DNA from 2 places in the Enterococcus wangshanyuanii genome. Region 1 is predicted to be linked to the other one. Evidence: a T-box and tRNA genes for the amino acid it is inferred to sense, from the RefSeq annotation. Region 1 holds a T-box; the other holds one or more tRNA genes.
What was found. A T-box is a leader RNA that pairs with one kind of tRNA and senses whether it is charged. The one in region 1 lies ahead of tyrS (tyrosine--tRNA ligase), so its partner is inferred to be a tRNA-Tyr.
Positions count from the first base shown of each region.

Region 2: it has a tRNA-Tyr gene. The T-box ahead of tyrS (tyrosine--tRNA ligase) is inferred to sense a tRNA for this amino acid. The anticodon was not compared.

Region 1 covers NZ_CP021874.1:1,253,778-1,268,664, forward strand. Annotated here, with positions in the region: gene CC204_RS06010 (serine/threonine-protein kinase) at 1-117, opposite strand, end outside; gene CC204_RS06015 (helix-turn-helix domain-containing protein) at 241-669, shown strand; gene nhaC (Na+/H+ antiporter NhaC) at 759-2,132, opposite strand; gene tdc (tyrosine decarboxylase) at 2,219-4,072, opposite strand; gene tyrP (tyrosine-tyramine antiporter) at 4,141-5,544, opposite strand; gene CC204_RS21805 (pinensin family lanthipeptide) at 5,719-5,793, opposite strand; T-box leader at 5,909-6,111, shown strand; gene tyrS (tyrosine--tRNA ligase) at 6,164-7,432, shown strand; gene CC204_RS06040 (YerC/YecD family TrpR-related protein) at 7,938-8,252, shown strand; gene lpdA (dihydrolipoyl dehydrogenase) at 8,380-9,786, opposite strand; gene CC204_RS06050 (dihydrolipoyllysine-residue acetyltransferase) at 9,794-11,434, opposite strand; gene CC204_RS06055 (alpha-ketoacid dehydrogenase subunit beta) at 11,570-12,547, opposite strand; gene pdhA (pyruvate dehydrogenase (acetyl-transferring) E1 component subunit alpha) at 12,550-13,665, opposite strand; gene mgtA (magnesium-translocating P-type ATPase) at 14,215-14,887, opposite strand, start outside.
Region 2 covers NZ_CP021874.1:976,202-991,088, reverse strand. Annotated here, with positions in the region: gene CC204_RS04680 (HAMP domain-containing sensor histidine kinase) at 1-907, shown strand, start outside; rRNA gene CC204_RS04675 (16S ribosomal RNA) at 1,534-3,093, shown strand; tRNA gene CC204_RS04670 (tRNA-Ala) at 3,176-3,248, shown strand; rRNA gene CC204_RS04665 (23S ribosomal RNA) at 3,430-6,341, shown strand; rRNA gene rrf (5S ribosomal RNA) at 6,436-6,551, shown strand; tRNA gene CC204_RS04655 (tRNA-Asn) at 6,562-6,635, shown strand; tRNA gene CC204_RS04650 (tRNA-Ser) at 6,682-6,770, shown strand; tRNA gene CC204_RS04645 (tRNA-Glu) at 6,786-6,857, shown strand; tRNA gene CC204_RS04640 (tRNA-Val) at 6,870-6,942, shown strand; tRNA gene CC204_RS04635 (tRNA-Asp) at 6,952-7,025, shown strand; tRNA gene CC204_RS04630 (tRNA-Phe) at 7,038-7,110, shown strand; tRNA gene CC204_RS04625 (tRNA-Tyr) at 7,115-7,195, shown strand; tRNA gene CC204_RS04620 (tRNA-Trp) at 7,205-7,275, shown strand; tRNA gene CC204_RS04615 (tRNA-His) at 7,288-7,360, shown strand; tRNA gene CC204_RS04610 (tRNA-His) at 7,393-7,465, shown strand; tRNA gene CC204_RS04605 (tRNA-Gln) at 7,482-7,553, shown strand; tRNA gene CC204_RS04600 (tRNA-Cys) at 7,588-7,658, shown strand; tRNA gene CC204_RS04595 (tRNA-Leu) at 7,675-7,758, shown strand; gene CC204_RS04590 (hypothetical protein) at 7,987-8,250, shown strand; gene CC204_RS04585 (hypothetical protein) at 8,305-8,643, shown strand; gene CC204_RS04580 (sigma 54-interacting transcriptional regulator) at 8,837-11,500, opposite strand; gene CC204_RS04575 (PTS lactose/cellobiose transporter subunit IIA) at 11,734-12,069, shown strand; gene CC204_RS04570 (PTS sugar transporter subunit IIB) at 12,096-12,404, shown strand; gene CC204_RS04565 (PTS sugar transporter subunit IIC) at 12,422-13,681, shown strand; gene CC204_RS04560 (tyrosine-protein phosphatase) at 13,694-14,740, shown strand.

The sequences.
Region 1 (14,887 bases):
TTTGACAAAGAATTCTTTTGTTTCCCTATTTCTGACCAAAACAGGACCATTGGGCTTGTCTGTCAAAGGCTCGATTTCTTTATATAGACTAACTCGTTCTTCTGTTACATTTTCCATCATCATTCTCCATTATTTGTTTGCTTGTTTCATTATAGCAAAGAAATCCGTTAAATGCGTTCTCACTTTAGTAAAATCGAGGTATAATGAAGTGAAGAGTTTAAGAAAGAGGAGACTCGTGACATGCTGGAAATAGATACGGAAAAGCTGCTCCATTCATTAAAAAAAGCAGAAAATTTTCAAACTGCGCTTGCAGAAACGGCACCCCATACGATCGATCAAACGGCTAAAAAATTCCTAAATCAATGGCTTGAGGCCAAACAAACAACAAAAAGTGCTGTCTTAAAAAAAGCAGGGATCACTGAAGCGACAGGCTACCAATATTTTGATGGCAAACGAAATCCTTCCAGAGAAAAAATAATCGCTTTAGCGATCGGCTTTTCCTTAACGTTGGAAGAAACCAATGAGTTACTGAAAAAAACGAGTTATGCTCAGCTCTATCCAAAACACCCTTGGGATGCAGTGGTCATCTACGGGCTCTCACATCGACTAACGATTTTAGAAATTGATGATTATTTATATGAAGCAGGACTTAAAACGTTTGGTGAATAACTGACAAAAATTACTTAGATTTGAGTAATGATCGACGTAAAAGAGACCGAAACAAAACGAACAATCAGTTTTGTTTGGTCTCTTTTCAATTACTTTTTCTGACGCTTACTATTTAAGGTAATAAAGCAGGATAAAATTGGCAATAAATAACAGAAAACAGCATAAGGCAAATACTCGATCGTTGAAATACCTAACGTTCCGGAAATGAAAACACCACTTACGCCCCATGGAATCAACGGATTTACTACAGACCCCGCATCATTCAAGCCTCTTGATAACAAGGTAAGAGGAACTTTTTTTTCTTTAAACTTATTGATAAATGATTTTCCAGGTAAAATGATCGACAGATACTGCTCGCCGATCAATACATTGATCCCAACAGAACTCAACATTGTAATCAAAATCAGTTTTTGGCGAGAATCAATTATTTTTTCAAAACGTTGAAGTAAACAATCAATAATCTCCATTTTCACTAGCAAGCCGCCTAATGATAACGCCAAGATGATCAAAGAAACGGACCACATCATACTTTGGATCCCTCCGCGAGTCAACAATTCATCCACCTGAATATTTCCCGTTTGAGAAACAAACCCATTTTGCAGCATCGTTGCTGTTTCAACCAATGATAAATGCGGTGTTGTAAAAAACATCAGAACTAGCGATGTTCCGATACTTGTTAATAAGGTAGGGATCGCCGGAATTTTTTTCCATGCACAGACAAAGAGCAAGGCTAATGGGATCAATGAAACAAAAGAAATAGTAAAATACTCATTCAGCGTGCTGACGATTTCATGAATACTATGGCTATCCAACGCACCATCATAGCGTAAGCCTGTCACAAAAAAATAAATGACCGATATCACAGCTGCTGGTAATGCTGTTTTATATGTATTCTTTAAATGATCAAATAAATCTACTTCCGCAATAGCTGCCGCGAGATTCACGGTATCTGAAAGTGGTGAAATCGAGTTTCCCAAAAAAGCACCAGAAACAATCGCCCCTGCTGTCAACGCTGGATCAACACCGATCAAGCTGCCCATCCCTAAAAAAGCAATCCCGATCGTTGAAACCGTCGTAAAGGAACTGCCGACAGCACCGCCTACGATGCCGCACACGAAAAAGACCGTCGGCACGAAATACTTCACAGACAGAAAAGAAAAACCTAAAACCATGATCGTTGGAATCGTTCCGCCTGCGATCCAAACACTGATCAATGCGCCGATCAAAATAAAAATCACAATTGGAATAATGCCGGAGGAGACGCCGTCAACAAGTGCCTCATGAATAAAATCCCAAGAAAATTTCTTATAAACAGCAAACACCATCAAATAACCAATTGCAAGCAACAAAGCGACATGGGCAGGGATATCAAAACCAATAATACTAACGCCGATCATTACAACTAAAGTAATCAAAAGAAACGCTGCTTCATTAAAATTTACTTGATATTTTTTCATATACATTCCTCACATCTTATAGAATCCTTCAACCTGTTAAAACAAGAAATGCCTGCGGCAAAAAATCGCCGCAGACGCTCTTTGAAAAACGATTATTCTGCGTAAATCGCTTCTAATTTTTCTTGGATCGCTTGTTTGATTTTTACTGCATATTCATCAAATGTTTCTTTATCATTCATATATGGAGACATTGCAGCAGCACGTAAAATCGTTACTTTATCAGCACGTTCCCATTCAGCACGAGAAAAGCCTAAGCTATTTACGAATTCAAATGGGCTATTGCCATATTCTTCGATCGCAAAATCTGTGTGTGATGTAATGAATTCATTGTTGTATAAGCCGCCTTTAGCATAAGAAGCGTAATCGTAGAAATCGTGGTTCAATTTATTCATTTTCACAAGATCTGTATTGCCTTTTTCATTGAAAACATAGTCCACCATGTTAAAGTCTGGTTTTGTTAATGCATGGATCTCAATTGTTTTATCTCCTACCTGGAATTCTAATCCATCGATAAAGTGATAGAAATGATACGCTCCTTCAATACTTGCGCCCATCAATTTACCGTAACCCGTTACGTTTAATGGCAATACTTTATGCGCAGTCCAAACAGCAGCAGCAGTTGCACCCGCTTTTGAACCTTCTAAAATATAAGCACCAAGCAACGCTGGAATATCTGCCCCTTTTTCAAATACATAAGTGGCAAAATAAGAAATCACGTCACGCATGCGGATATCTTTGATCACGACACCACCAGCTGAATAAGGAATATACCCCATTTTATGTGGATCGATCGTTACGGATTCTGCTTGTTCGATCGCTTTGAACGAATCATAAATATCTTGTGTCAACCAATCATTCTTTTCTTGGAAGATATTATGTTTGGCGTATACTTCATCGATTTTGTCCCATTCAATAAATTGGTCATTTTCATCTAAGAAAATTGAACGACCATAACCACCGTAAGCTGCATCGACATGAACATAGAAGTAGATTCCTTCTTGGGCTAACTTCTCACGTAACGCAATGATTTGATCGATACGGTCAACTTGTCCTTCTTCTGTGGAACCCACTACCCCTACTACCCCTAGCGTTGGGATTCCTTGCGCTGCTAAGTCACGAATTTGTGCTTCTAATTTTTCGATATCCATGCGGTATTCGCTGTTTACTTCACCAGCAATCACTTGATCTAACCCAATACCGATGATGTCGGCTGCTTTCAACCAAGAATAGTGTTTCGTTTGAGGCACGATCCATTTTCCTAATTTGTCTAAATTTTTCCCGCTACGGGCTGAATGAGCTTTGATTTCGTCCATTTTATCTTGAACTTTATCTAAGATATCCAATACTTCTGTTGTTGACATATTTAATAATTCCCACTCTGTTTTTCCAGCAACCATTTCTGGTGCAACTGCTTGGATGGCAAATGGTAAAGATTTCATGTTACGGGCATACCACAGACCTTCAAGGTTTGCGATCGAACCATCTGCTGCAATATGTCCCCAACCGTTTTGATAGCTCATCAAGCTGGCAAATTCCATCCCAACTTCTTCTTCCATTTGTGAAGTTGCTGGTGAAGATTCATACGCTACGTTATTTCCATTCCAAAGCATCGCTGCTGAATAGGCAATAATCGAAGGCATCAATGTTTCAGCGTTCATATGACCCCAGAAACGACCTGCTGAATGCCATGGTAATGATTCTGTACGTAAACGTGAAGATAACGTATTAAAGACAGTCCGCATGTTGTCTGCTGTTTCTTGGAAGCTTTTAGAGCTTCTATCTTGGGGAGTGATGACAGGCATATCTTGGGGCATGTAGTTTTGTCTCCAGCCGATGTGTTCATCGATCATTTTATTCAATAATTCTTTGAATAGATCAACGTTTTCACCTTTATCACCGATAAATAGTGCTTTTAAATTTGTATCATCTGTATTGAAATTTTTCATGAATATTTCCTCCAATAGTTTCAAAATAAGTCAGACTAATCAGCCTCTTGATAAACTGTTTGTACCGTTTACTTTGTTTTTTTCCATTCTGGTTTTTTTCTCTTATAAATGAGTAAAGCAATGCCGATCATGATCAATGTGGCAGCAACTTGGAAAATCACGTATGCGACATGACCGCTTTGGGGAACAGAGGTTGGTGGAATCAAACTGACCAACATGGTAACGATCACACTCACGACTGCCAATGAAGCCACAGCCCACATCAAGCCATTGCCTTTACTTCCTAATCTAAACGGGCGTTCAACAGACGGCATACTGTAACGCAGTTTAACTGCGGATAAAGAAATCAATAGATAAACGACGCAATATAAAATCGTTGTAGTAATTGTAATAATCAAAAATGCTTCACTTATATCAGGTACGACAACATATAAGAATGAAACAAGAGAAATAACGATTGCTTGGATCATCACGAAAGTGATTGGAATTCCTTTTGCGTTACGTTTTTGGAAGAATGGCGGCAAGTTCCCTTCATCTGCCACTTTGATCATTGATTTACTTGGCCCTAAAACCCAAGCACTCAATTGAACTAACACACCGATTAAAATCATCAATGAAACAATATTATTAAAGATTGCTGGGATACCCAGATCTTCAGTCATGATCACAAACGGTTGTGTAATGTTAGCTAATTCCATTTGACCAGCTGGTACACTGTCAGCAACACTTAGCCCCGCAACCAAATTGAATACAACAAGTAATAAAACAGACGCAATAACTGCGATAGGATAATTCCGTTTAGGATTATCGATGTTATTGGCATGAACCGAAGAAATTTCAACCCCGGCAAAGATAAAGATGATCCCTGTCAACGTTGGTAAACTACCTAAATCGCTAAAATCAGGCAACAGTTTTGCTGCTTCAAAGTGACCTAAATAGCTGTCTTGATTGATTCCGTGTTTTGCCATATACATCATTCCTAAAACAACTAAGGCTACGAATGGAATATAAACACCGATCACAGCGCCCCAGTCACCAGCGATTTTGACCATATCAAATTTCAAATTCAATAATGTAATGCTCCAATAGGAAAGCAAGATCATAATGAAAATAAATAAATTGTTATGTCCTAAATCTGGACGATTGATAACATATCCAAGTAACACTCCGACCGTTGAAGCAACCATGACCATTCCAAAAAACATTTGGACCCATAATAGCCACGATGTAACAAAGCCCCATTTTTCACCGAATGCATTGCGCACCCACACCTGAGGACCGCCCTCTTCTGGCCAGCCTGTTGACAGCTCAGCCGAAATCAATGCGATCGGTAATGCAAAACAACAAGCAGCAATCAGCATATAAAAAATCTGTGCCCAGCCTGTCGAAGCTAATGTTGGAACACTACGAACCGTTCCAAAAAAGGCCATGGTAATTCCAATCAATCCAAATAATGACAATTTCTTATTCATGTTTGACCTCCTGATTAAATTTATTTTTTGTTCCCACATGTGAAATCACATTCAAAGTATAGGTACCATAGAGACCTAAGTCAAAAAGAGCAGAATTAAAAAAAAAGCTCGTTATTTAACATTTTTATTTTCTATTCGGCGCGTCAGCGCTTTACTACGTTAAAGTATTTCTGCTTAAAAAAAGCAATTAGTCACTTCATTTATTAAATTTGTCACAAATGATTTCAGCTTTAGTTCTTTTAAAAAAATCTAAATGAAAGTAATTTACACTAATATGAGAATCCTTTCATTTAAAAATAATAAAAAGAAAAAAGAAGGATTTGACAAGTCGATCGATTTGTCGTAGAATTACCACAAAATCACATATCAAACTTTAATAAAGCGAAGTAGCAAAGATGTCCCTATTTCAGAGAGTCAGCATTTAGTGAGAGTTGGCATATACATTTTTTGTGAATTACACTTTTAGTTTCCTACCGTAAGTAGGCGTCTATCTACGATACAGATTTGAGAGGTATATGTTTTTACATATACAATTTGGGTGGTAACACGGAGAAGTTCGTCCCATAGGCTAATCGCCTATGGGGCGTTTTTTATTTTATATAGGAAAGGATGAAGAAACATGACAAACATTATTGATGAACTAGAATGGCGTGGCGCCATCAACCAACAAACAGATAGCGAAGGTTTGCGTGAGTACGTTGAAACCAACAGCATTTCACTATATTGCGGTGTGGATCCTACAGGAGATAGTATGCATATTGGACATCTGATCCCATTTATGATGCTAAAAAGATTCCAAGCTTTTGGACACCATCCGTTTATTTTGATCGGTGGAGCGACTGGTACGATCGGCGATCCAAGTGGTCGAACAACAGAACGTCAATTACAAACAATGGAAACTGTTCAGCACAACGTCGATTCTTTGACACGCCAAATGGAAAAACTGTTTGCTGTCGATACGGACAATACATTGACTTTAGTAAACAACTACGACTGGACACACAATTTAACACTTTTAGATTTCCTAAGAGATTTTGGTAAGTTTTTCAATATCAACACTATGCTTGCTAAAGATATCGTGGCAAGTCGCTTAGAAACAGGAATCTCATTTACAGAATTCACATACCAAATCCTACAATCAATGGACTTTTTACACCTATTCCAAAATAATAATGTCCGCATGCAAATCGGTGGTGCCGATCAATGGGGCAATATCACTGCTGGATTAGATTTGATTCGTAAAAAAGAAGGCGCAGATGCGAAAGCCTTTGGTTTAACGATTCCATTGATGCTAAAAGCAGACGGTACAAAATTCGGTAAAACAGCTGGTGGGGCAGTTTGGCTCGATCCAGAAAAAACAACCCCTTACGAATTCTACCAATTCTGGGTCAATCAAGATGATCGTGATGTTATCAAATACTTGAAATTCTTTACCTTCTTAACAAAAGAAGAAATCGAAGCGCTAGAAGTCAAAGTAGAAACTGAGCCACATTTACGTGAAGCACAACGTGTATTAGCGGCGGAAATGACAAAATTTGTGCATAGTGAAGAAGACTTGAACGATGCTTTAGCCATTTCAGAAGCCCTATTCTCTGGTAACGTTAAAAACTTAACTTCAAAACAAATCGAAGAAGGCTTCAAAAATATGCCGACAGTTGAAACAGAGGCAATCAACCAAAATATTGTTGATTGGCTGATCGAATTAGGCATCGAACCTTCAAAACGTCAAGCACGTGAAGATGTTACGAATGGCGCTATTTCAATCAACGGCGACCGTATTCGCGAAGTAGACTTTGAAGTAACAGCTGATCAATCATTCGATGGTAAATTCATCATTGTTAGAAAAGGGAAAAAACAATACACATTAGTTAAATTAGGTGCAAAATAATCACTGTAACAACTCAAAAAAGCACGAAACAAGAGTTCTTTAGTCTTGTTTCGTGCTTTTTTCTCTTGGGTACTGGACAAAAGAAAAAAAAGTTTTATAATAGGAAAATGGTTGCGATATTTATAACGCACGATTTATGAATATGGAGTTCAATAGTCAGCTTGTTCCGCTTTTGCTGAGAAACACAGCGAATAAAATGAACTGATGTTGAACAGTACAAGACTTTCAAAGAAAGTGTTGATCATTTGTGTTATCCAGCTGCACAGGCTAGCTCTTCGGAAAAAAGACAAATGTTGAGTGAGACAAAGAGCATCTCAATCAACATTTCCTATTTTTCTGTCAGAGCTGAGCGAGCCTGTTCCGTTTTTAGTGTTATCTAGCTGTACAAATCAATCCTTAGGAAAATAGACAAATTGTCAGTGTGACAAAGAGCGTCACAAAGTCAATTTCCTAATTTTCTACAGGATTAAACGATTTGTTCCGCTTTTAAATTTAGGAGGGACTTATGAAAATCGATAAAATTCAAGACGGTCATGGCGATGAGTTTTTCCGTTCTCTACTTGCTTTAGAAACTTTAGAGGATTGTTATAATTATTTTGATGATTTGATGACATTGAAGGAACTAGATTCGATGATCCAGCGTTTTGAGGTGGCAAAATTACTTCTATTAAATAAAACGTATACCGATATCGCTGAAGCGACCGGCAGCAGTACTACGACTATCTCTCGAGTGAAACGGATTTTAGATGAAGGAAATGGCGGTTTGCTTGAAATGGTTCATAGAATCGATGAAGAGGACGATAGCGAGCTTCATCGCTAGATCAGATAATCTTACCCCTGAAAAAAGTAATGATACGCTTAAATTACTTTTTAGGGTCTTTTATTTAAAAGCAAAACAAAAGACCGAGCCTGGCCAGCTCGGTCTTTCTTTTGTGTGACAATCTATGCTAAATATGAATTGGCAAACCTAAAGCCAACTCAGAAGCATCCATAGTAATTTCCCCTAAAGATGGGTGTGGATGGATCGTTAATGCAATATCCTCTGCATTCATGCCAGATTCAACAGCTAGTGATAACTCAGAAATCATATCACTTGCGCCAACTCCGCCGATTTGTGCTCCGATGATCACATTATCTTCATTTGTCGTAACTAAACGAACAAATCCTTCTGTTTTACCTAAAGAAATCGCACGTCCGTTACCAGCAAATGGGAATTTGTAAGCAGTTGCTTCTAAGCCCGCTTCTTTTGCTTCAGCAATCGTCATACCAACACTTGCTAATTCAGGATCAGTAAAGGCTACAGCAGGCATTGCTTTGTAGTCAACTTCTACCTTTTTACCAGAGATTGCTTCTGCAGCGATTTTTGCTTCGTAGCTTGCTTTGTGAGCAAGAGCAGCACCTGGTACGATATCTCCGATTGCAAAGATGTTTGATACATTAGTTCTACCTTGTTTGTCGACAGTAACTAAACCACGTTCGCCAACTTCAACGCCCGCTTGTTCAAGACCTAGATCATCTGTATTTGGACGACGTCCAACTGTTACCATTACGTAATCAGCAGTTACAGATTCTTCTTTGCCGTCTACTTCATATTTAACAGTCACGCTATCGCCATTATCAACAGCCTCTTTAGCCATTGCTTTTGTGACAACTGTAACATTTTTCTTCTTGAAATCATCAGTTACAAGTTTAACCATATCTTTTTCATAGGTTGGTAAAATTGAAGGGCTACCTTCTAAGATCGTTACTTCAGAACCTAGGTTAGCGTATGCCCCACCAAGTTCTGCACCGATGACACCGCCACCGATGATCACGAATTTTTTAGGAACTTCTTTCAAGTTTAACCCGCCAGTAGAATCTAAGACACGTCCGCCAAATTTAAATCCTGGGATTTCGATTGGACGAGAACCTGTCGCTACGATCGCGTTATTGAATGAGTAAGTTTGAGCTGAGTCCGGATGGATCACACGTAATGTGTTTTCGTCAACGAAGAAAGCTTCTCCTTCAATGATTTCGATTTTATGTTTTTTTAGAAGGAAACCAACACCGCTTGTCAATGTATTAACAACTTTATTGTCTTTCCATTCTTGTGTTTTTGCAAAGTCTAATTCAACACCTTTAGCTGTTACACCAAACATTGTTGAGTCTAGTGATTCTTGATAGTGATGTCCTGCAGCGATCAATGCTTTAGAAGGAATACATCCAACGTTCAAACATACACCGCCGATAAACTCACGCTCAATGATCGCAACTTTTTGACCCATTTCAGCAGCACGAATCGCTGCAACATATCCTCCAGGGCCTGAACCAATTACGACTGTATCTAATTCAATGGCGAAATCTCCTACTACCATCTGATAATCATCCTTCCATTAATAATAATTCTGGATCAGCTAATAAACGCTTGATGTTGTTCATTGCTTTTTGAGCAGTTGCACCATCAACGATACGGTGGTCAAAACTCATTGAAAGTTTCATGACACGTCCAACAACGATTTCTCCGTCTGCATTTACAACTGGTTGAGTAGCGATTGTACCAACCCCTAAAATTGCAACTTCAGGGTAGTTGATCACTGGTGTGAACCAGCCGCCGCCAACTGAACCAATATTACTGATCGTGATTGAACCATCACGCATATCCGCAGCAGTTAATTTACCATCGATTGCAAGAGCTGCTTTTTCGTTGATTTCATCTGCAATTGCGAACATGCTCTTCGTATTCGCATTTTTAACATTTGGTACATATAAACCATGATCAGTATCTGTTGCGATACCAATGTTATAGTAGTTTTTATAAACGATTTCTTGTGCTGCATCATCGATTGAAGCATTCAAGATCGGGAATTTTTGAACAGTTGCTGTCAATGCTTTTACAACGTATGGTAAGAATGTTAATTTTGTACCATTCGCAGCTGCCACATCTTTGAATTTCTTACGGTGATCCCATAATTTAGACACTTCAACTTCATCATGCAACGTAACGTGCGGTGCAGTGTGTTTGCTGTTGACCATTGCTTTTGCGATTGCTTTACGTGTTGGTGTCATTTTTTCGCGTGTTTCAGCTTCACCTAAATCAGATACAAATGGTTTTGCAGGAGCTTTTGGTGCAGCTGCTGTTTCTGTTGCTGCTGGAGTTGCGGCAGTTTGTTCAGCTTGTGCTGGCGCTGCTGCTTGTCCACCACCAGAAATGAAGGCTTCGATATCCGCTTTTGTGACACGGCCGCCTTTTCCTGTTGGTGCAACTTGTGTGATATCAACATCTTTTTCACGAGCAAATTGACGTACTGATGGCATAGCCAAGACGCGTTTGTTTGGATCTGCTGCTGCCACAACACCTGTTGATGCTGCTGGTGCAGGAGCTGCTTGTTCTGTTTGAGCAGGTGCACTTGCTGCAGGAGCAGATGCACTTGGTGCAGAATTATGTCCTGGTGCATCGATTTCGATCAATACATCTCCAACGTTTGCTACTGTACCTTCTGGAACAACAATGTTTTTAACTGTTCCTGTAACTGGTGAAGGGATTTCTTCTACAGATTTGTCGTTTTGAACTTCTAATAATGTATCATCTTCGTTGATTGTATCGCCTGATTTAACGAACCATTTTACGATTTCGCCTTCTGCAATACCTTCACCGATATCTGGTAATTTAAATTGGAACACACCGCCGCCATTATCAGCTGCTGGTGCTTCTGGAGTCGCTGCTGGTTGTGCAGGCGTTTGTTCTTGAGCCGGAGCTGCAGGTGCTGCATCATTTTCAGGATGTCCAGGTGCATCGATTTCGATCAAGACATCTCCAACGTTTGCTACTGTGCCTTCTGGTACGACGATTGATTTAACTGTTCCTGTAACTGGAGATGGAATCTCTTCTACAGATTTATCGTTTTGAACTTCTAATAATGTATCATCTTCATTGATGGTATCTCCTGCTTTAACGAACCATTTTACGATTTCGCCTTCTGCAATACCTTCACCAATATCTGGTAATTTAAATTGATAAGCCATTTTTTAAGCCTTCCCTTCCTTTATCGTATCTGTTTAACTCGCAAATTGCGGAAAACAACAGCTCTAAATTTCCACATGAAAAATTCACGTGAAAATTTAGGCATGCCGTTTAGAGCAAATCTATTCAGTTTCTAATTAAAATTCTGCGATTTCTCTTGCTTTCGCTTCGATATCTTTAGCATTTGGCAACCAAATGTTTTCTGCTTGTCCAAATGGGAAGATTGTATCTGGAGCAGATACACGGCCAATTGGCGCTTCTAATGATAATACAGCACGTTCAGAAATTTCAGAAACAACCATAGCACCAACGCCAGCTTGTTTTTGTGCTTCTTGAACAACGACTACGCGACCTGTTTTTTCAACTGATTTGATGATCGTTTCTACATCTAAAGGAGCTACAGTACGTAAGTCAATGATTTCAGCAGAAATATTGTCTTTTGCTAAGTTGTCAGCAGCTTTAATTGCTTCACGAACCATTGCACCGTAAGTGATGATCGATACGTCTGTACCTTCACGAGTCACAGCCGCTTTATCTAAAGGAACTTCATATGCTTCATCCGGCACTTCCTCACGGAATGAACGGTAAAGTTTCATGTGCTCTAAATAAACAACTGGATCGTTACTTCTAATAGAAGAAATCAATAGTCCTTTTGCATCATATGGGTTTGATGGGATAACCACACGGATACCTGGAGATTGAGCGATCAATCCTTCTAAGTTATCTGAGTGAAGTTCTGGTGTATGAACGCCTCCACCAAAAGGCGCACGAACTGTGATAGGCATGTTGCGAGTACCGCCCATACGGTAACGTGTACGAGCCATTTGACCAACGATTTCGTCAAAGACTTCAAATACGAATCCAAAGAATTGGATTTCAGGAACTGGACGGTAACCTTCTAAAGCTAAACCAAATGCTAAACCGCCGATTCCAGATTCCGCTAAAGGAGTATCGAAAACACGGTCTTCGCCAAATTTTTCTTGTAAGCCTTCAGTTGCACGGAAAACTCCGCCGTTTTTACCAACGTCTTCACCAAAGACTAGTACGTTTTCGTCTTTCTCTATTTCAAGAGCTAAGGCATCTGTAATTGCTTGGATCATTGTTTTTTGTGCCATGATTATTTCGACTCCTTCGCTTCGTAGAATGCAATTTGTTCTTTGATATTTTGAGGTTGAACTTCAAACATGTTTTTCAAGAAATCAGATACTTTTTGTTTTGGAACTTTATCTGCTTCTGCAATTGCTACTTTGATTTCTTCTTTTGTTTTTTCGATTACTTCGTTTTCTTTTTCTTCAGACCATAGACCTTTGTCTTCTAGATATTTACGGAAACGAACTAATGGATCTTTTTGTACCCATTCGTCATCCATGTCTTTTGAACGGTAACGAGTTGGATCGTCACCTGATAATGTATGTGGACCATAACGGTAAGTTAATGTTTCGATCAAGACAGGACCATTACCTGCTGCAGACCATTCGCGTGCTTCTTTAGCAATCGCATAAACAGCTAATGGATCCATTCCGTCAACGACGATTCCTGGGATTCCTGCTGCGACAGCTTTTTGTGCTAAAGTTTTCGCTGCAGTTTGTTTTTCACGTGGTGTTGAAATCGCAAAACCATTGTTTTGGATGATGAAGACACCATTTGCATGATAAGCACCAGCAAAGTTGATTGCTTCATAGAAGTCACCTTGTGAAGAACCGCCATCACCTGTATAAGTGAAGACAACATTTTTCTTGCCGCGTTTTTTCATTCCTAAAGCAACTCCTGCTGCTTGGATGTATTGTGCGCCGATGATGATTTGTGGTGGTAAAGCATTCAACTCAGGAGCGTAGTGGTTACCCGCTACATGTCCACGAGACCAAAGGAAAGCTTCAGCCAATGGTAAGCCATGTTGAACCAATTGAGGCACATCACGGTAACCTGGTAATAGGTAATCTTCTTTTTCCATTGCGAATTGACTTGCTAACTGGCTTGCTTCTTGTCCAGCAGTTGGAGCGAAGAATCCTAGACGACCTTGACGGTTCAAGGCAGTTGAACGTTGGTCTAACACACGTGACCAAACCATACGAGTCATTAATTCTACTAGTTCGTCATCTGATAAATCCGGTACAGCATCTTTGTTTACGATTTTCCCATCTTTATCTAAAACTTGAAATGTTGGGAAATCTGCGTCGACTTTTTCCATAAGTGCTTTAAAGTCAATAGGTTTTTGTTTCTTTGCCTTTGCCATTTTGTCACACAATCCTCTCTGTTACGTTTCTTTTTTTCGAATAAAAATAAAACAGCATCTAAAACTGTATTACTTTTTATCGACTACACTTACAAATTATCACTAATCGATCAAAAGCGCAAGTAAAAAGTTAGTATTTGTCAAAATTTCACAAAAATACCGAAAACCTTTCATATCAAAGGTTAGTGATAAACATCACAAAGAAGAAACCGTTTTATAAAAAGCTTTCGGAATCATATCCTTTGACAAGCCTCTGTTATAGTCGTCTGCTATATTGTTATGCTACAGATAAAAGACAAGTCAGAAATTCTTTTCTAAAATTTGTTTCAAGCGGCAAAAAAAGGATATAGGAGAAACTTCTTCTGTCTCTCTTATATCCTTAAAAAACGAATGTTTTAATCGTTTATTCTCTATTTAAATAAATTTCACGAATATATTGAATCTGATCGTTGAAATATTTCGTTATTAGCGCTTAAATTTCATTTATTTCCTTAATAAGTGTTTGAACGAAATGCTTCACTTAAAAATTCAATTGGTTACTTTTAATTTTTAGATCCACTCTTTGGTCAGATGGATATAAATTCGTTTGGCGATTTCTACAGTGATCAAATATAGTACAATGATCAAAATAAACCAGCCCCAGTAATTAGCTGGAAGTTTCACAAAGTCGAAAACGTCCCGAATCGGTGTCAAAACGATCACAAATCCCATCAGAACTGCTCCTAAGCTGGAAAGGATCACAGCAGGTGATGCAATGCTTTGAATAAACGGTAATTTTCTTGTTCGTACCATTTGAACAACTAATGTTTGGCTCACTAATCCAACGACGAACCAACCTGTTTGGAATAACTGTTGGCTGCCAACCGTATTAGCACTAAAGACAAACCACATTACCAAATACGTCATAATATCGAAAATACTGCTGACAGGTCCTATGCATAACGTGAATTTCATCAAACCGTTTGTTTCCCATTTAACTGGTTTCAACAAATCTTCTTCATCTACGTTGTCCCATGGGATCGCAAGTTGTGCGATATCATAAATCAAATTTTGAATCAATAGTTGAATAGATACCATTGGTAAAAATGGTAAAAAGGCGCTAGCGATCAAAATGGAAAAGACATTACCAAAATTGGAACTGATCGTAATTTTGATATACTTCATCATATTACTGAAAACTTTGCGGCCTTCGATGACTCCGTTTTCTAATACATTTAAGCTT
Region 2 (14,887 bases), 280 kb from region 1:
AGTCATTTCACTTATACTTAGTAGCGTATTAGGATTCCTTTTATCTTCATATTTCTTAAAACCTTTAAAAGTGTTGAGAGATACAATGGATACGATCCGTAAAAATCCGCAATCTAGTATTCACATGCCAGATATACATTCAAATGACGAACTGGCAGATCTTGCTGAGATCTTTAATGAGATGTTGGATCGGATGAGGCGTTATATTGAACAACAGGAACAATTCGTAGAGGATGTTTCTCATGAGCTGCGGACACCAGTAGCAATTATCGAAGGCCATTTGAATCTATTGAATCGATGGGGAAAAGAAGATCCAGAAGTGTTGGATGAATCCTTGGAGGCTAGTTTACAAGAGATTACCCGAATGAAGAGTCTTGTGCAAGAAATGCTGGATTTATCTCGTGCAGAACAAGTAGACACATTGTATCCAAATCATACGACGAATGCTAAACAAGTCGTGTATCAAGTTTTTAATAACTTCAAAATTTTATATCCTGATTTTGTAATTACATTAGATGATGATTTACTGCATGAAGTAAAACTAGGAATCTACCGTAATCACTTTGAGCAATTACTGATCATTATTTTAGATAATGCTGTAAAATACTCGACAACTCGAAAAGAAGTTCATATCTCGATTTCCAAAACATTAAATGAATTTGAAATAGCGATCCAGGACTTTGGTGAGGGAATTTCAGAAGATGAACTTGATAAAATTTTTAATCGCTTCTATAGAGTAGATAAAGCTAGAGCTAGAAATAAGGGCGGCAATGGATTAGGTTTGTCAATTGCCAAACAATTAGTGGAAAATTATAAAGGAAGAATCGATGCTGAAAGTGTCATTCATCAAGGAACGATATTCAGAATCCATATTCCAATAGTAGAAAATAGTGAAGACAACGAGTAGGTGCGAAAAGCACCTACTTTTTTTGGATAATTAGCCGAATGATTGAGAGCTATATATGATGAATGTAGCAGAAAAACCGAATGCTGATTTGAAGTTATCTAAATTTGTTCGCTAAGAAAAAAAAGAACGAAATTTAGGCATTTTCTAGTTGCATTTTATGATAAGTATTGTTATATTTATACATGTTCTGATTGATGTTCTTTACTAGAAATTTGTTGAGAAAAAAAGTAAAATTTCTTCTTGACGAATAAAAGTAATTCATGATAGAATAACAAAGTTGCTAATGAAAAAAGCAATTGAAACATTGAAAAATCAGGAAGAAAGTTGTTGACAAATAACAAACAACCTGATAAACTAATGAAGTTGTCGCTGAAACAAACGACAACGCCAAGCAGAAAAAACTTTGAAACTTTTTTAAAAAAGTGTTGACATCAAATCGAAGATTTGATATGATATAAAAGTTGCTGCGAGGTAACAACGTAGACCTTTGAAAACTGAACAAAGTAAGACAAACCAAATGTGTAGGTTGTTTTCACAACGGTGAAAACAAACAACAATTTTTAACAAGCGAAGCAATATGCTAGCAAACAAATGAGCTTAACGATCGCAAGATCGTGTTCAACTTTTATTATGAGAGTTTGATCCTGGCTCAGGACGAACGCTGGCGGCGTGCCTAATACATGCAAGTCGAACGCTTCTTTTCTACCGAGTGCTTGCACTCATTTGAAAAGAGGAGTGGCGGACGGGTGAGTAACACGTGGGTAACCTGCCCATCAGAAGGGGATAACACTTGGAAACAGGTGCTAATACCGTATAACAGTCGACACCGCATGGTGTTGATTTGAAAGACGCTTTCGGGTGTCACTGATGGATGGACCCGCGGTGCATTAGCTAGTTGGTGAGGTAACGGCTCACCAAGGCGATGATGCATAGCCGACCTGAGAGGGTGATCGGCCACACTGGGACTGAGACACGGCCCAGACTCCTACGGGAGGCAGCAGTAGGGAATCTTCGGCAATGGACGAAAGTCTGACCGAGCAACGCCGCGTGAGTGAAGAAGGTTTTCGGATCGTAAAACTCTGTTGTTAGAGAAGAACAAGTAGGAGAGTAACTGCTCTTACCTTGACGGTATCTAACCAGAAAGCCACGGCTAACTACGTGCCAGCAGCCGCGGTAATACGTAGGTGGCAAGCGTTGTCCGGATTTATTGGGCGTAAAGCGAGCGCAGGCGGTTTCTTAAGTCTGATGTGAAAGCCCCCGGCTCAACCGGGGAGGGTCATTGGAAACTGGGAGACTTGAGTGCAGAAGAGGAGAGTGGAATTCCATGTGTAGCGGTGAAATGCGTAGATATATGGAGGAACACCAGTGGCGAAGGCGACTCTCTGGTCTGTAACTGACGCTGAGGCTCGAAAGCGTGGGGAGCAAACAGGATTAGATACCCTGGTAGTCCACGCCGTAAACGATGAGTGCTAAGTGTTGGAGGGTTTCCGCCCTTCAGTGCTGCAGCAAACGCATTAAGCACTCCGCCTGGGGAGTACGACCGCAAGGTTGAAACTCAAAGGAATTGACGGGGGCCCGCACAAGCGGTGGAGCATGTGGTTTAATTCGAAGCAACGCGAAGAACCTTACCAGGTCTTGACATCCTTTGACCACTCTAGAGATAGAGCTTTCCCTTCGGGGACAAAGTGACAGGTGGTGCATGGTTGTCGTCAGCTCGTGTCGTGAGATGTTGGGTTAAGTCCCGCAACGAGCGCAACCCTTATTGTTAGTTGCCATCATTCAGTTGGGCACTCTAGCGAGACTGCCGGTGACAAACCGGAGGAAGGTGGGGATGACGTCAAATCATCATGCCCCTTATGACCTGGGCTACACACGTGCTACAATGGGAAGTACAACGAGTCGCTAGGCCGCGAGGTCATGCAAATCTCTTAAAGCTTCTCTCAGTTCGGATTGTAGGCTGCAACTCGCCTACATGAAGCCGGAATCGCTAGTAATCGCGGATCAGCACGCCGCGGTGAATACGTTCCCGGGCCTTGTACACACCGCCCGTCACACCACGAAAGTTTGTAACACCCGAAGTCGGTGAGGTAACCTTTTGGAGCCAGCCGCCTAAGGTGGGATAGATGATTGGGGTGAAGTCGTAACAAGGTAGCCGTATCGGAAGGTGCGGCTGGATCACCTCCTTTCTAAGGAATAGTACGGAACTACACGGTTCGTCAACACTTTGTTCAGTTTTGAGAGGTCTACTCTCAATTGTATAGCTTTACTGGGGCCTTAGCTCAGCTGGGAGAGCGCCTGCTTTGCACGCAGGAGGTCAGCGGTTCGATCCCGCTAGGCTCCATTAGTAACCATTGGTTACTAGATTGTTCATTGAAAACTGGATATTGAAGTAAAAAAAGTAATCAAAACAAACCGAGAACACCGCGTTGAAGAGTTAATTAATTAATTGTTCGAAGCTTATTTTATTGACCAACCTTCTATCGCTAGAAGAAGTAGTCAAGACCCAACCGCAAGGTTGATAAGGTTAAGTGAATAAGGGCGCACGGTGGATGCCTTGGCATTAGGAGCCGATGAAGGACGGGACTAACACCGATATGCTTTGGGGAGCTGTAAGTGAGCTATGATCCAGAGATTTCCGAATGGGGGAACCCAACATCTTTTATAGGATGTTACTTTCCAGTGAATACATAGCTGGTTAGAGGTAGACGCAGAGAACTGAAACATCTAAGTACCTGCAGGAAGAGAAAGAAAATTCGATTCCCTGAGTAGCGGCGAGCGAAACGGGAAGAGCCCAAACCAACAAGCTTGCTTGTTGGGGTTGTAGGACTCCGATATGGTAGTCTGTCAGGATAGTCGAAGGACTTGGAAAGGTCCGCCAAAGTGGGTAATAGCCCCGTAGGCGAAATTGTGACAGCACCTAGGAGGATCCTGAGTACGGCGGAACACGAGAAATTCCGTCGGAATCCGCGGGGACCATCCCGCAAGGCTAAATACTCCCTAATGACCGATAGTGAACCAGTACCGTGAGGGAAAGGTGAAAAGCACCCCGGAAGGGGAGTGAAATAGATCCTGAAACCGTGTGCCTACAACAAGTTCGAGCCCGTTAATGGGTGAGAGCGTGCCTTTTGTAGAATGAACCGGCGAGTTACGATTGCATGCGAGGTTAAGGTGAAGAGCCGGAGCCGCAGCGAAAGCGAGTCTGAATAGGGCGAATGAGTATGTAGTCGTAGACCCGAAACCATGTGATCTACCCATGGCCAGGTTGAAGGTGTGGTAAAACGCACTGGAGGACCGAACCCACGTACGTTGAAAAGTGCGGGGATGAGCTGTGGGTAGCGGAGAAATTCCAAACGAACTTGGAGATAGCTGGTTCTCTCCGAAATAGCTTTAGGGCTAGCGTCGAAGTTGAGAATGATGGAGGTAGAGCACTGTTTGGACTAGGGGCCCATCTCGGGTTACCGAATTCAGATAAACTCCGAATGCCATTCATTCATATTCGGCAGTCAGACTGCGAGTGATAAGATCCGTAGTCGAAAGGGAAACAGCCCAGACCACCAGCTAAGGTCCCAAAATAACTATTAAGTGGAAAAGGATGTGGGGTTGCACAGACAACTAGGATGTTGGCTCAGAAGCAGCCACCATTTAAAGAGTGCGTAATAGCTCACTAGTCGAGTGACCCTGCGCCGAAAATGTACCGGGGCTAAATAGTTTACCGAAGCTGTGGATCACACCTCTGGTGTGATGGTAGGAGAGCGTTCTAAGGGCGTTGAAGGTCGATCGTGAGGACGGCTGGAGCGCTTAGAAGTGAGAATGCCGGTATGAGTAGCGAAAGACGGGTGAGAATCCCGTCCACCGTATGACTAAGGTTTCCTGGGGAAGGCTCGTCCGCCCAGGGTTAGTCGGGACCTAAGCCGAGGCCGATAGGCGTAGGCGATGGACAACAGGTTGATATTCCTGTACCAGTTGTTTTTGTTTGAACAATGGAGGGACGCAGGAGGCTAAGGAATGCATGCGACTGGAAGTGCATGTCCAAGCAGTAAGTCTTGAGTAGAGTCAAATGCTTTACTCTGTACGGACAAGCTGTGATGGGGAGGGAAATAATAGTACCGAAGTTCCTGATGTCACACTGTCAAGAAAAGCTTCTAGTGAGAAAACAACTGCCCGTACCGTAAACCGACACAGGTAGTCGAGGAGAGTATCCTAAGGTGAGCGAGCGAACTCTCGTTAAGGAACTCGGCAAAATGACCCCGTAACTTCGGGAGAAGGGGTGCTGACTTCGGTCAGCCGCAGTGAATAGGCCCAAGCGACTGTTTATCAAAAACACAGGTCTCTGCAAAATCGAAAGATGAAGTATAGGGGCTGACGCCTGCCCGGTGCTGGAAGGTTAAGAGGATGGGTTAGCTTCGGCGAAGCTCAGAATTGAAGCCCCAGTAAACGGCGGCCGTAACTATAACGGTCCTAAGGTAGCGAAATTCCTTGTCGGGTAAGTTCCGACCCGCACGAAAGGCGTAACGATTTGGGCACTGTCTCAACGAGAGACTCGGTGAAATTTTAGTACCTGTGAAGATGCAGGTTACCCGCGACAGGACGGAAAGACCCCATGGAGCTTTACTGTAGCTTGATATTGAGTGTTTGTACCACATGTACAGGATAGGTAGGAGCCGATGAACCCGGAACGCTAGTTTCGGTGGAGGCGCTGGTGGGATACTACCCTTGTGTTATGAACCCTCTAACCCGCAGCCCTAATCGGGCTGGGAGACAGTGTCAGGTGGGCAGTTTGACTGGGGCGGTCGCCTCCTAAAAGGTAACGGAGGCGCCCAAAGGTTCCCTCAGAATGGTTGGAAATCATTCGCAGAGTGTAAAGGCAGAAGGGAGCTTGACTGCGAGACTTACAAGTCGAGCAGGGACGAAAGTCGGGCTTAGTGATCCGGTGGTTCCGCATGGAAGGGCCATCGCTCAACGGATAAAAGCTACCCTGGGGATAACAGGCTTATCTCCCCCAAGAGTCCACATCGACGGGGAGGTTTGGCACCTCGATGTCGGCTCGTCGCATCCTGGGGCTGTAGTCGGTCCCAAGGGTTGGGCTGTTCGCCCATTAAAGCGGCACGCGAGCTGGGTTCAGAACGTCGTGAGACAGTTCGGTCCCTATCCGTCGCGGGCGTTGGAAATTTGAGAGGAGCTGTCCTTAGTACGAGAGGACCGGGATGGACTTACCGCTGGTGTACCAGTTGTTCTGCCAAGGGCATTGCTGGGTAGCTATGTAGGGAAGGGATAAACGCTGAAAGCATCTAAGTGTGAAGCCCACCTCAAGATGAGATTTCCCATTTCTTTAAGAAAGTAAGACCCCTCAGAGATGATGAGGTAGATAGGTTGGAAGTGGAAGTGCAGTGATGTACGGAGCGGACCAATACTAATCGGTCGAGGACTTAACCAAAAGAAATAAAATAAAAGATCTTGGTAAGCATTGATTACAAGCTTCAATCCAGTTTTGAGTGAATCATCACTCAATTAAATACAACAACACCCAGTGTGGTGGCGATAGCGAGAAGGATACACCTGTTCCCATGCCGAACACAGAAGTTAAGCTTCTTAGCGCCGATTGTAGTGAAGGGTTTCCCTTTGTGAGAGTAGGACGTCGCCGCGCTCGTTGTTATTCCGGCATAGCTCAGTTGGTAGTAGCGCATGACTGTTAATCATGATGTCGTAGGTTCGAGTCCTACTGCCGGAGTTCCTTAATATAGGATTTATGAGTAATAGTTGCTTCTTTTAACTCTGGAGAGTTGTCCGAGAGGCCGAAGGAGCATGATTGGAAATCATGTAGGCGGTGAACACTGTCTCAAGGGTTCGAATCCCTTACTCTCCGTATTAAGTTTTTGTTGGCCCGTTGGTCAAGCGGTTAAGACACCGCCCTTTCACGGCGGTATCACGGGTTCGATTCCCGTACGGGTCATTTATATTTATTGGAGGTTTAGCTCAGCTGGGAGAGCACCTGCCTTACAAGCAGGGGGTCAGCGGTTCGATCCCGTTAACCTCCATTAAATCACGGTTTGGTAGTTCAGCTGGTTAGAATGCCTGCCTGTCACGCAGGAGGTCGCGGGTTCGAGTCCCGTCCAGACCGTTTTATATTTTTGGCGCAGTAGCTCAGTTGGTAGAGCAACGGATTGAAGCTCCGTGTGTCGGCAGTTCGATTCTGTCTTGCGCCATTTTGGAGGAATAGCGAAGTGGCTAAACGCGACGGACTGTAAATCCGTTCCTTAGGGTTCAGTGGTTCGAATCCACTTTCCTCCATTTAAAAGTAGGGATATAGTTAAACGGTATAACTACGGTCTCCAAAACCGTCATTGTGGGTTCGATTCCTACTATCCCTGTTAAAATTTATGGCGATTGTGGTGAAGTGGTTAACACAGCGGATTGTGGTTCCGCCATTCGTGGGTTCGATTCCCATCAGTCGCCCTTAGTTTTAAATTTTTGCCAAGTGTTTTATGGCGATTGTGGTGAAGTGGTTAACACAGCGGATTGTGGTTCCGCCACTCGTGGGTTCGATTCCCATCAGTCGCCCTTAACTTTAAATTTTTGGGGTATCGCCAAGCGGTAAGGCAACAGACTTTGACTCTGTCATGCGTTGGTTCGAATCCAGCTACCCCAGTTTTTCTCTATTAGAGAAATTTACATTGCAATATGGCGGTATAGCCAAGTGGTAAGGCAGAGGTCTGCAAAACCTTCATCACCGGTTCAAATCCGGTTACCGCCTTGCAAAATTATTTCATGCCGGCGTGGCGGAATTGGCAGACGCGCTGGACTCAAAATCCAGTGCCCGCGAGGGCGTGCCGGTTCGACCCCGGCCGCCGGTATAAAAACTGTTAAATCATTGATTTAACAGTTTTTTTGTTTAGTAAATAGTTGTTGTTTATAAATACTATGAGCTAGCATAACAGCTTGAATTCATAACTAAAATAATATAATATTGGATTAATTCATTTTTTGGAGGTGAAATTATGATTTTTGCTCCTCTTTGCGAGTGCGATGTGCCTGATTTCCGTTAAAAAAATATTTTTGATATTAACGGAGGACTATTGATTATGAATATAGTAAAAGAAACATCTAAATTAAAGAAAGCCCAACTAGTAGTATCTACATTTGATTTATGTAATAGAAAGTATGATAAAAATCTTTGGGAAAATTTTTTAACACCAATGATTGCTGAAATTGAAAGTGCAACAACATTGGAAGATATACTTGATAATAAAAGAATTAAGCAAACTAAATTGTTTTATAAAGGTCTTGGGCTCGATCCTTCTCGTCACCGGCCTTCGTCAGATAGTTTATTAAGAAGAATAGTTTAGGGACAAGGATTATATCAAATCAATGCACTTGTAGATTTGAATAACTATCTTTCTTTGAAACTACATTTACCGATTGGCAGTTATGATCTATCTAAATTGAATAATGATCTTTCTTATATGGTAGCACGTAGGGATGAAGAATATGAAGGGATCGGAAAAGGCAAGATCGGAATCAGTAGTTTTCCTGTGTTGAGTGATTCACTTGGTCCTTTTGGTAGTCCAATTTCTGATTCAACTAGGGCGATGATTTCTCTTGAAACGAAAAAAGCGATGCTCGTGGTATATAGTTTTGGTGAGTCACCCTCTGAACTGCAGGCAATAAAAAGCGAAGTTGAACAAGCCATCAATGGCATATTTGGAACGACTGAAATCCAAACAACAATTGTGGTATAAGAGTGCTTCTGTATCTAAATATGCTGATTAGATTAAATGATGAATAAAATTAAAAAAAGATTCACTACCTTAATTTGAGATCTACTATAAAAGCCAACGTATATCCATACGTTGGCTTTCAATTTATAAGTAAATAAAAATAGCTGAGGCAATATCTATTTATATACTTAACTTAGGAGATAGTTATTGATTTTTAAAGAAAAGATTTATTCATAAAAAAGGCTGTGATATAGAAAATCTCATCTTTCGGAATATCGATCCCGTAATAAGTTTCCAACAGCTTTATATTTTGGGCTACTTTATAGATTTCTGTTTGATATTTTTCTTTAAAAGATTCTGTTCTAGGAAAAGTACTGACATTTTTCCCTAGAAGTAAACGATCGATCATACAGATTACATGGCAGGTCAAACCGACCTTGATTTCATATGAAAGAAGGGGCGTTATTTCTTCAGCCAGTGTTTCAACCCAGTCTCTAGTTGTTGAAATCAATTTTTCACCGTGAGGATAATTCAACATGTCCGTGATATTGAGACGCATCCCTTCAAAAGCAAGTTCATAGTCGATTAGTGCTTGAATCTTTGCAGTATTGGTTTCATTTAAAGCATCATTAATAGAAAAATGAGGGATACTCAATCCTAATTGAAACGTTCCCACTGCACAAATGATTTTACCAGTTTTATTTAAACTATTGACTGTTTTTTCTACTAAATCAGTATCAGCTACCTGTAAGGAAACAATCTCACATGCGCCTCCTCGTAAATTTAATCGAGAGCGGAGCATTTTTTTTATAAGTTGAGCAGAACCTTCGCCCGTTGAGCATAATGTTAGCAGATAGAATGTACGTTGTTCTAGCGTAATAGCCTCCTTTTGCTGATAAGTAGAAAGCCCTCTAATATTTACTGTTGATTCATATACTTCATTTAAGGTAGCGCCCAAAGCCGCTTTTCTGCTAGCCTCTAGAACATGTAATGTACTCACTAACTCGATACAGCGAATATCTGTAACGGTGTATTCCTTAAGTTCATCACTAAAATTGATCAATGATCCCATATCAACAAGTAATAAAACATCTTTTGGTTCTTTTTTTTGTTTAAGATAGTCTTGAATTCGAGCTAATATCACTATTGGATTTTCTTCGAGAGGCATATCAAAGCCTAACGCAATATCTTCGCCGAGCAGTTTGTTAACGACATTAGCCATGCTTGTTGCTGTTGTTTCCCCATGAGCAACAACAATGACTTCTACTTTGATTCGTTTTTTTGGTTTAGGTTCATCAGCTGTAAAAAATAGTGCTAAAAAACCAGCTTCATCCTCAGGTAACTTTACGCTAAAATCTGTTTCGATCACAGACAAACAGTGCAGCGCTGTCTCAAAGAGTTGCGGATGGCTATTTTTTATTTCATCGATCCTCGGATTTTTGATCGTTTGCCCACGTTTAATTCGTTGGATCGTATTGTATAAGTGAAGAGCAATCCCATAGCGAACATTATCAGATAAATAGCAATTTAATAAACGAGCGGCTTTTTCACATACCTTACCAGAAGTAGCAAGAATTTCAGAGCCGACGATCTGCTCTAAATTTTGAAGATCAGCAGATAAATCATTTGTATAGGAACGATAATAATTGGTAATCGTTGTGTCAATTATTTCAGAAGTTTGAGTACTGTCTAATCCAATTCGTTCCATATCATTCATTTTTTGTTCAATGATTTGATAAATATCATCACCTTTGTTGTCTTTTGAAATAAAAAGCGTGGTAGTCTCGTCATCAAAAAGAAAAAACCGATTGTTCATATTTGGTAATAGCAGCCAGATTTTTTGCCTTTCTTCAGCATTATAAAGACCTTCCCGAATATAATGAGGCAATTCATAACTGCTAATTTTTATTGCTTCTTCCTGCCGAACAATAAATTGAGAGTAAGCCTTCGCGCATAAAAGCTGGATATCTGCTTTTAATTGGCCGACGTTATTTGCACAATGATAACCTAATAAGGCGCGAATTGTATTTGTAGATACTTCGATCGGTGATTTCAGCTTTTTAGTTTCTTCTTGAAAAAAGGTTGAGATCAACGTCAACCGTTCTTCTAATCCCCGTTCCTCCAAAGTAGGAATATTGATCCTCATTGGGATTCTGCGAATGAATGTTTGAAGTAGATTTGAAGAAATATCTTCAGTTGTAGCACAAATCAGTAGCACTTGGGCCTTTCTTTCGCTAGTTGTTTCTCCTAATCTTCGATAGATTTCTCTATCTATGAAAGTGAAAAGCATTTCCTGACCTTCTGGTGGCAGCCGATGAATTTCATCAAGAAACAAAATGCCGCCATCGGCCTCTTCTAATAAGCCAGCACGGTCGCTGTCCGCTCCTGTATATGCTCCTTTAGACACACCAAAGATAGAACCTACAAGTAATTGGGGATTATTCGCATAGTCAGCACAATTAAATGTGATAAATTTAGAATCCGCTTTCAATTTATTCTGTGATTTTGCATAAGTAAAGATCAATTCTGCAAACATACTTTTCCCAACACCCGTTTCACCTGTTAAAAGGATATGCATGCCTTTTGGTGGGTACAAAACAGCTGCTTTAGCTTGTTCACTACAGTGAAACAGGCTAGGGCTTTTCTTAGTAAATGTATCTAAAATGCTTTCCTTACTTTGAAAGTTTGGCGTGGTTGAAAAGAAGTAAATTGGTTTGGTTCCAGTTTTTTTTGCTTTATTAAGCTTAACAAGCTGGTTTAGGTCACTGCTGACATTTGCTCTAGTGACCCCTAATTTTTCAGCAATTTCCATTGCCGTTGCCGGTTGGCTTTTTGTGTAAGTTGCAAGGATTTCAGCAACTTTGTCGATTCGTTTCATATTTCTTCCCCAGTCTTTCATGATTAATCTTTCAGTTTAAGTATAATGTTCGCAAACAGAATAGTCAAAGTCATGTGTTTTATTTTATGAAAAAGTGTTTGATAAAGTGTTTTGTTTTTTTAAGAAATGAAACACATGCAGAGGATTCTCCATAAGGAGTGTTAGTTGAGTGTTTGGCACGGAAATTGCTTTATAGAAAGATGACTAGGAGTTAATTGAAAGGAGAAGGTCAGATGATTTCAGAAACAGATGTAATGCAGATCATTGTTTACGCAGGAAATGCTAAATCATTGGCAATGAATGCAATTAAAGAAGCGAGAAAAGGGGCGATCGATACAGCAAAAAAAATGTTGGATGAAAGCAAAGATAATTTAAAAATCGCGCATCAACAGCATACGGATATTTTGCAGAATTTTGCCAACAATCCGGATGAGCCTGCTACGATGTTTTTAACACATGCGCAAGATCATATGATGGCGGCGATAACAGCTACAGATTTTACAAAAGAATTGATTGATTTACATGAAGAAATGCAAGAATTGCGTAATTTAATTAAAAAGAGTGCTTAAAAAATATAAGAGAAAAGGTGATCAGAGTGAAAATTACGTTAGCGTGTGCAGGTGGAATGTCTACAGGAATGTTAGTCAAGAAAATGGAAGAATATGCTTCTTCACAAGGAATCAATGCTGATATTTCAGCATGTGGTCTAAGTGAATTAGAAGAAAGAGTGACAGGATCGGATATTATATTACTCGGTCCGCAAGTTGGATATCAACAGGATGACGTGAAAAAAGAGTATCCAGATATTCCTGTTTTAGTGATCGAGATGATGGATTATGGAATGATGAACGGAGAGAAAGTATTCAAGATGGCACAAGAAGTTATTGCAGCTAAATCAAAATAGATAAAGGAGAATGACAAATGTCAGAAGTGAAAAAAAGTTCATTTATCAATGGGTTGAATGTGTTTGTCAATAAATTTTCAAATAATACATTTGTAAAAAGTATTGCTAATGGGATGATGATGACTCTGCCGATCACGATCGTTGGGAGTTTGACAACGATCATTGGGATGATTCCAGGTTTACCGGAAATCGTGACAAAAGCATGTTCGTTAGGTACTTCGATTTCAAGTAATTTGATCACGATTTATATTATTATTGGGATTTCTTGTGCGATGGCAAGAGAGAAAAAAGGGGACACGATCGCATCAATTATCTTGTCATTGGCTTCTTTCTTTGTTTTAACACCGATCACTGCTTTTGATATTGGCGGAGAAAAGCCTGCAATGGCGTATAAGCTGACTTATTTAGGTTCTAAAGGGATTTTTGTAGGAATGATCGTAGCTTTAGTTGTGACATGGCTATTTGCTAAAATGGTTGAAAAAAGAATTACATTTCGTATGCCGGAAAGTGTACCAACAGCTATTGCAAAGACATTTGAGGCAATCGTACCAGCTGCTATTATATTTATCGTTGTTATTATAATCAGTACATTATTTGCAGAAACAAGATTTGGGAATGTCCATGATTTTATTTATACTAATTTACAAACTCCTCTTGAATCATTGGGTGGCTCGATCTGGTCAGCACTATTCATTATGTTTTTATCTGAGTTACTTTGGTTTTTTGGGATTCATGGCAGTATGGTCGTTGGATCAGTGATCGCTGTTTTATTTACCTCACAAGCTTATGCTAATATGGAAGCTGTTGCTGCTGGAGAAGCTGCTACGAATATCATCAATTCATTTTTCTTAGATGCATTTAAAGGACCAAGAGCTTTGGCTTTAGCAGTGATCTTAGTCTGGATGAGCAAAAGCGAAAAATTCAAATCGATTGGAAAAATCTCATTCATTCCAAGTATTTTTGGGATCACAGAACCGATGAAATTTGGGATTCCGATGATCATGAATGCAGTCATCTTTATTCCTTTGACACTCTCAGCGGCAGTTTGTGTGGGCATTGCCTATATTGCAACAATCATTGGATTTTTACCGGTGATAAGCGTGAATGTGCCGAAAAATCTTCCGACATTTTTATCTGGATTTATGGCAGCTGGCTGGCAAGGATTAGTGGTACAGCTGATCCAGTTTGTTGTGGTACTATTGTTATATCTACCATTCATAAAAAAATTAGATAAACAAGGAGTCATTGAAGAAGCTGCAACGCTTGAAAATCAATAGGAGTGTGAGAATATGCAGATGCTGCAAGTTGAAAGAGAAGCAGATCATTTAAAAATCAATCTACCAGATTCAGTGAGACTTCCTGCTAAAGTATATTATAGTCGTGAAGATTCTATGACTGAATCAACAACTTCATTTCTAGAATTTAGAGAGGCAGGTTGGCAGATGTTTAAGGATCCTGACCCAAAAACACGTCTTTATTTTAAATTATTTTCGGGTTCTGATGTCTTTATTGGCGCTGAACGACGTTTACCATTAGATCATTTGTATAACTGTCGCGATCTAGGTGGCTACTATACAGCACGTGGTCAGATGACTCGGTGGGGTCTAGTCTTTCGCTCGGATGCTTTGCATCAAATCGATGAGGAAGAGCAAAAGTATATTGAACGGCTTGGAATCAAGCGAATCATTGATTTTCGTTCGCCGCAAGAAATAGCGAAAGACCCTAACAAGTCGATTTTATTGAGTGAAACAGTCAATTTTAATCCTCATGCGGATGTGGCTCAGCAGGCTAGTACCCAAACTGTATCAAAAAAAGATGAAGAAAAAATTGCTCAGCTTGAAGAATTGGTTCGTACAGATGCAGGAAGAGAACAGTTAGTAAAGAATCGCAATGTGATGAGTAAACAAATGGAACAATTGGTATTAGGTGAAAAAGCAGTCAATGCCTATCAACGATTTTTCTCGACATTATTAGAAGCAGATTCTGCACCATTGATTTTTCATTGTCAGGGCGGTAAAGACAGAACAGGTTGGGCAGCTGCGATTTATTTAAGTGCGTTAGGTGTCGATAAAGACCAAGTTTATCAAGATTATTTACTTACAGATAAGATGAATGCACCTAGAAATGCTAAGCGAATGGCTATTTACAAAAAATATACAGATAATGAAGACGTTCTTGCATTTTTATCCTCCTTGCAGTTAACTAAAAAAGAATATCTTGATGGTGCCTTCAATGCAGTTGAAAAAACATTTGGAACGATGGAAAAGTATTTGAAACTTAGCTTAGGTATAACGGATAAGCAGCTAGATCTTTTGAGAGAAAAGTATTTATATTAAAATGAATGGCTGTTTTTCTTGTATTGACAACGCTTTACTTTCATGTTTTAATAACAAGAGAAATGAAGATTGTTACTGATTTTTCAGGCTATACTTTATTTCTTTCATAACGTTATATTAGCTAGCTGATCGAATCTCATTGAGGAG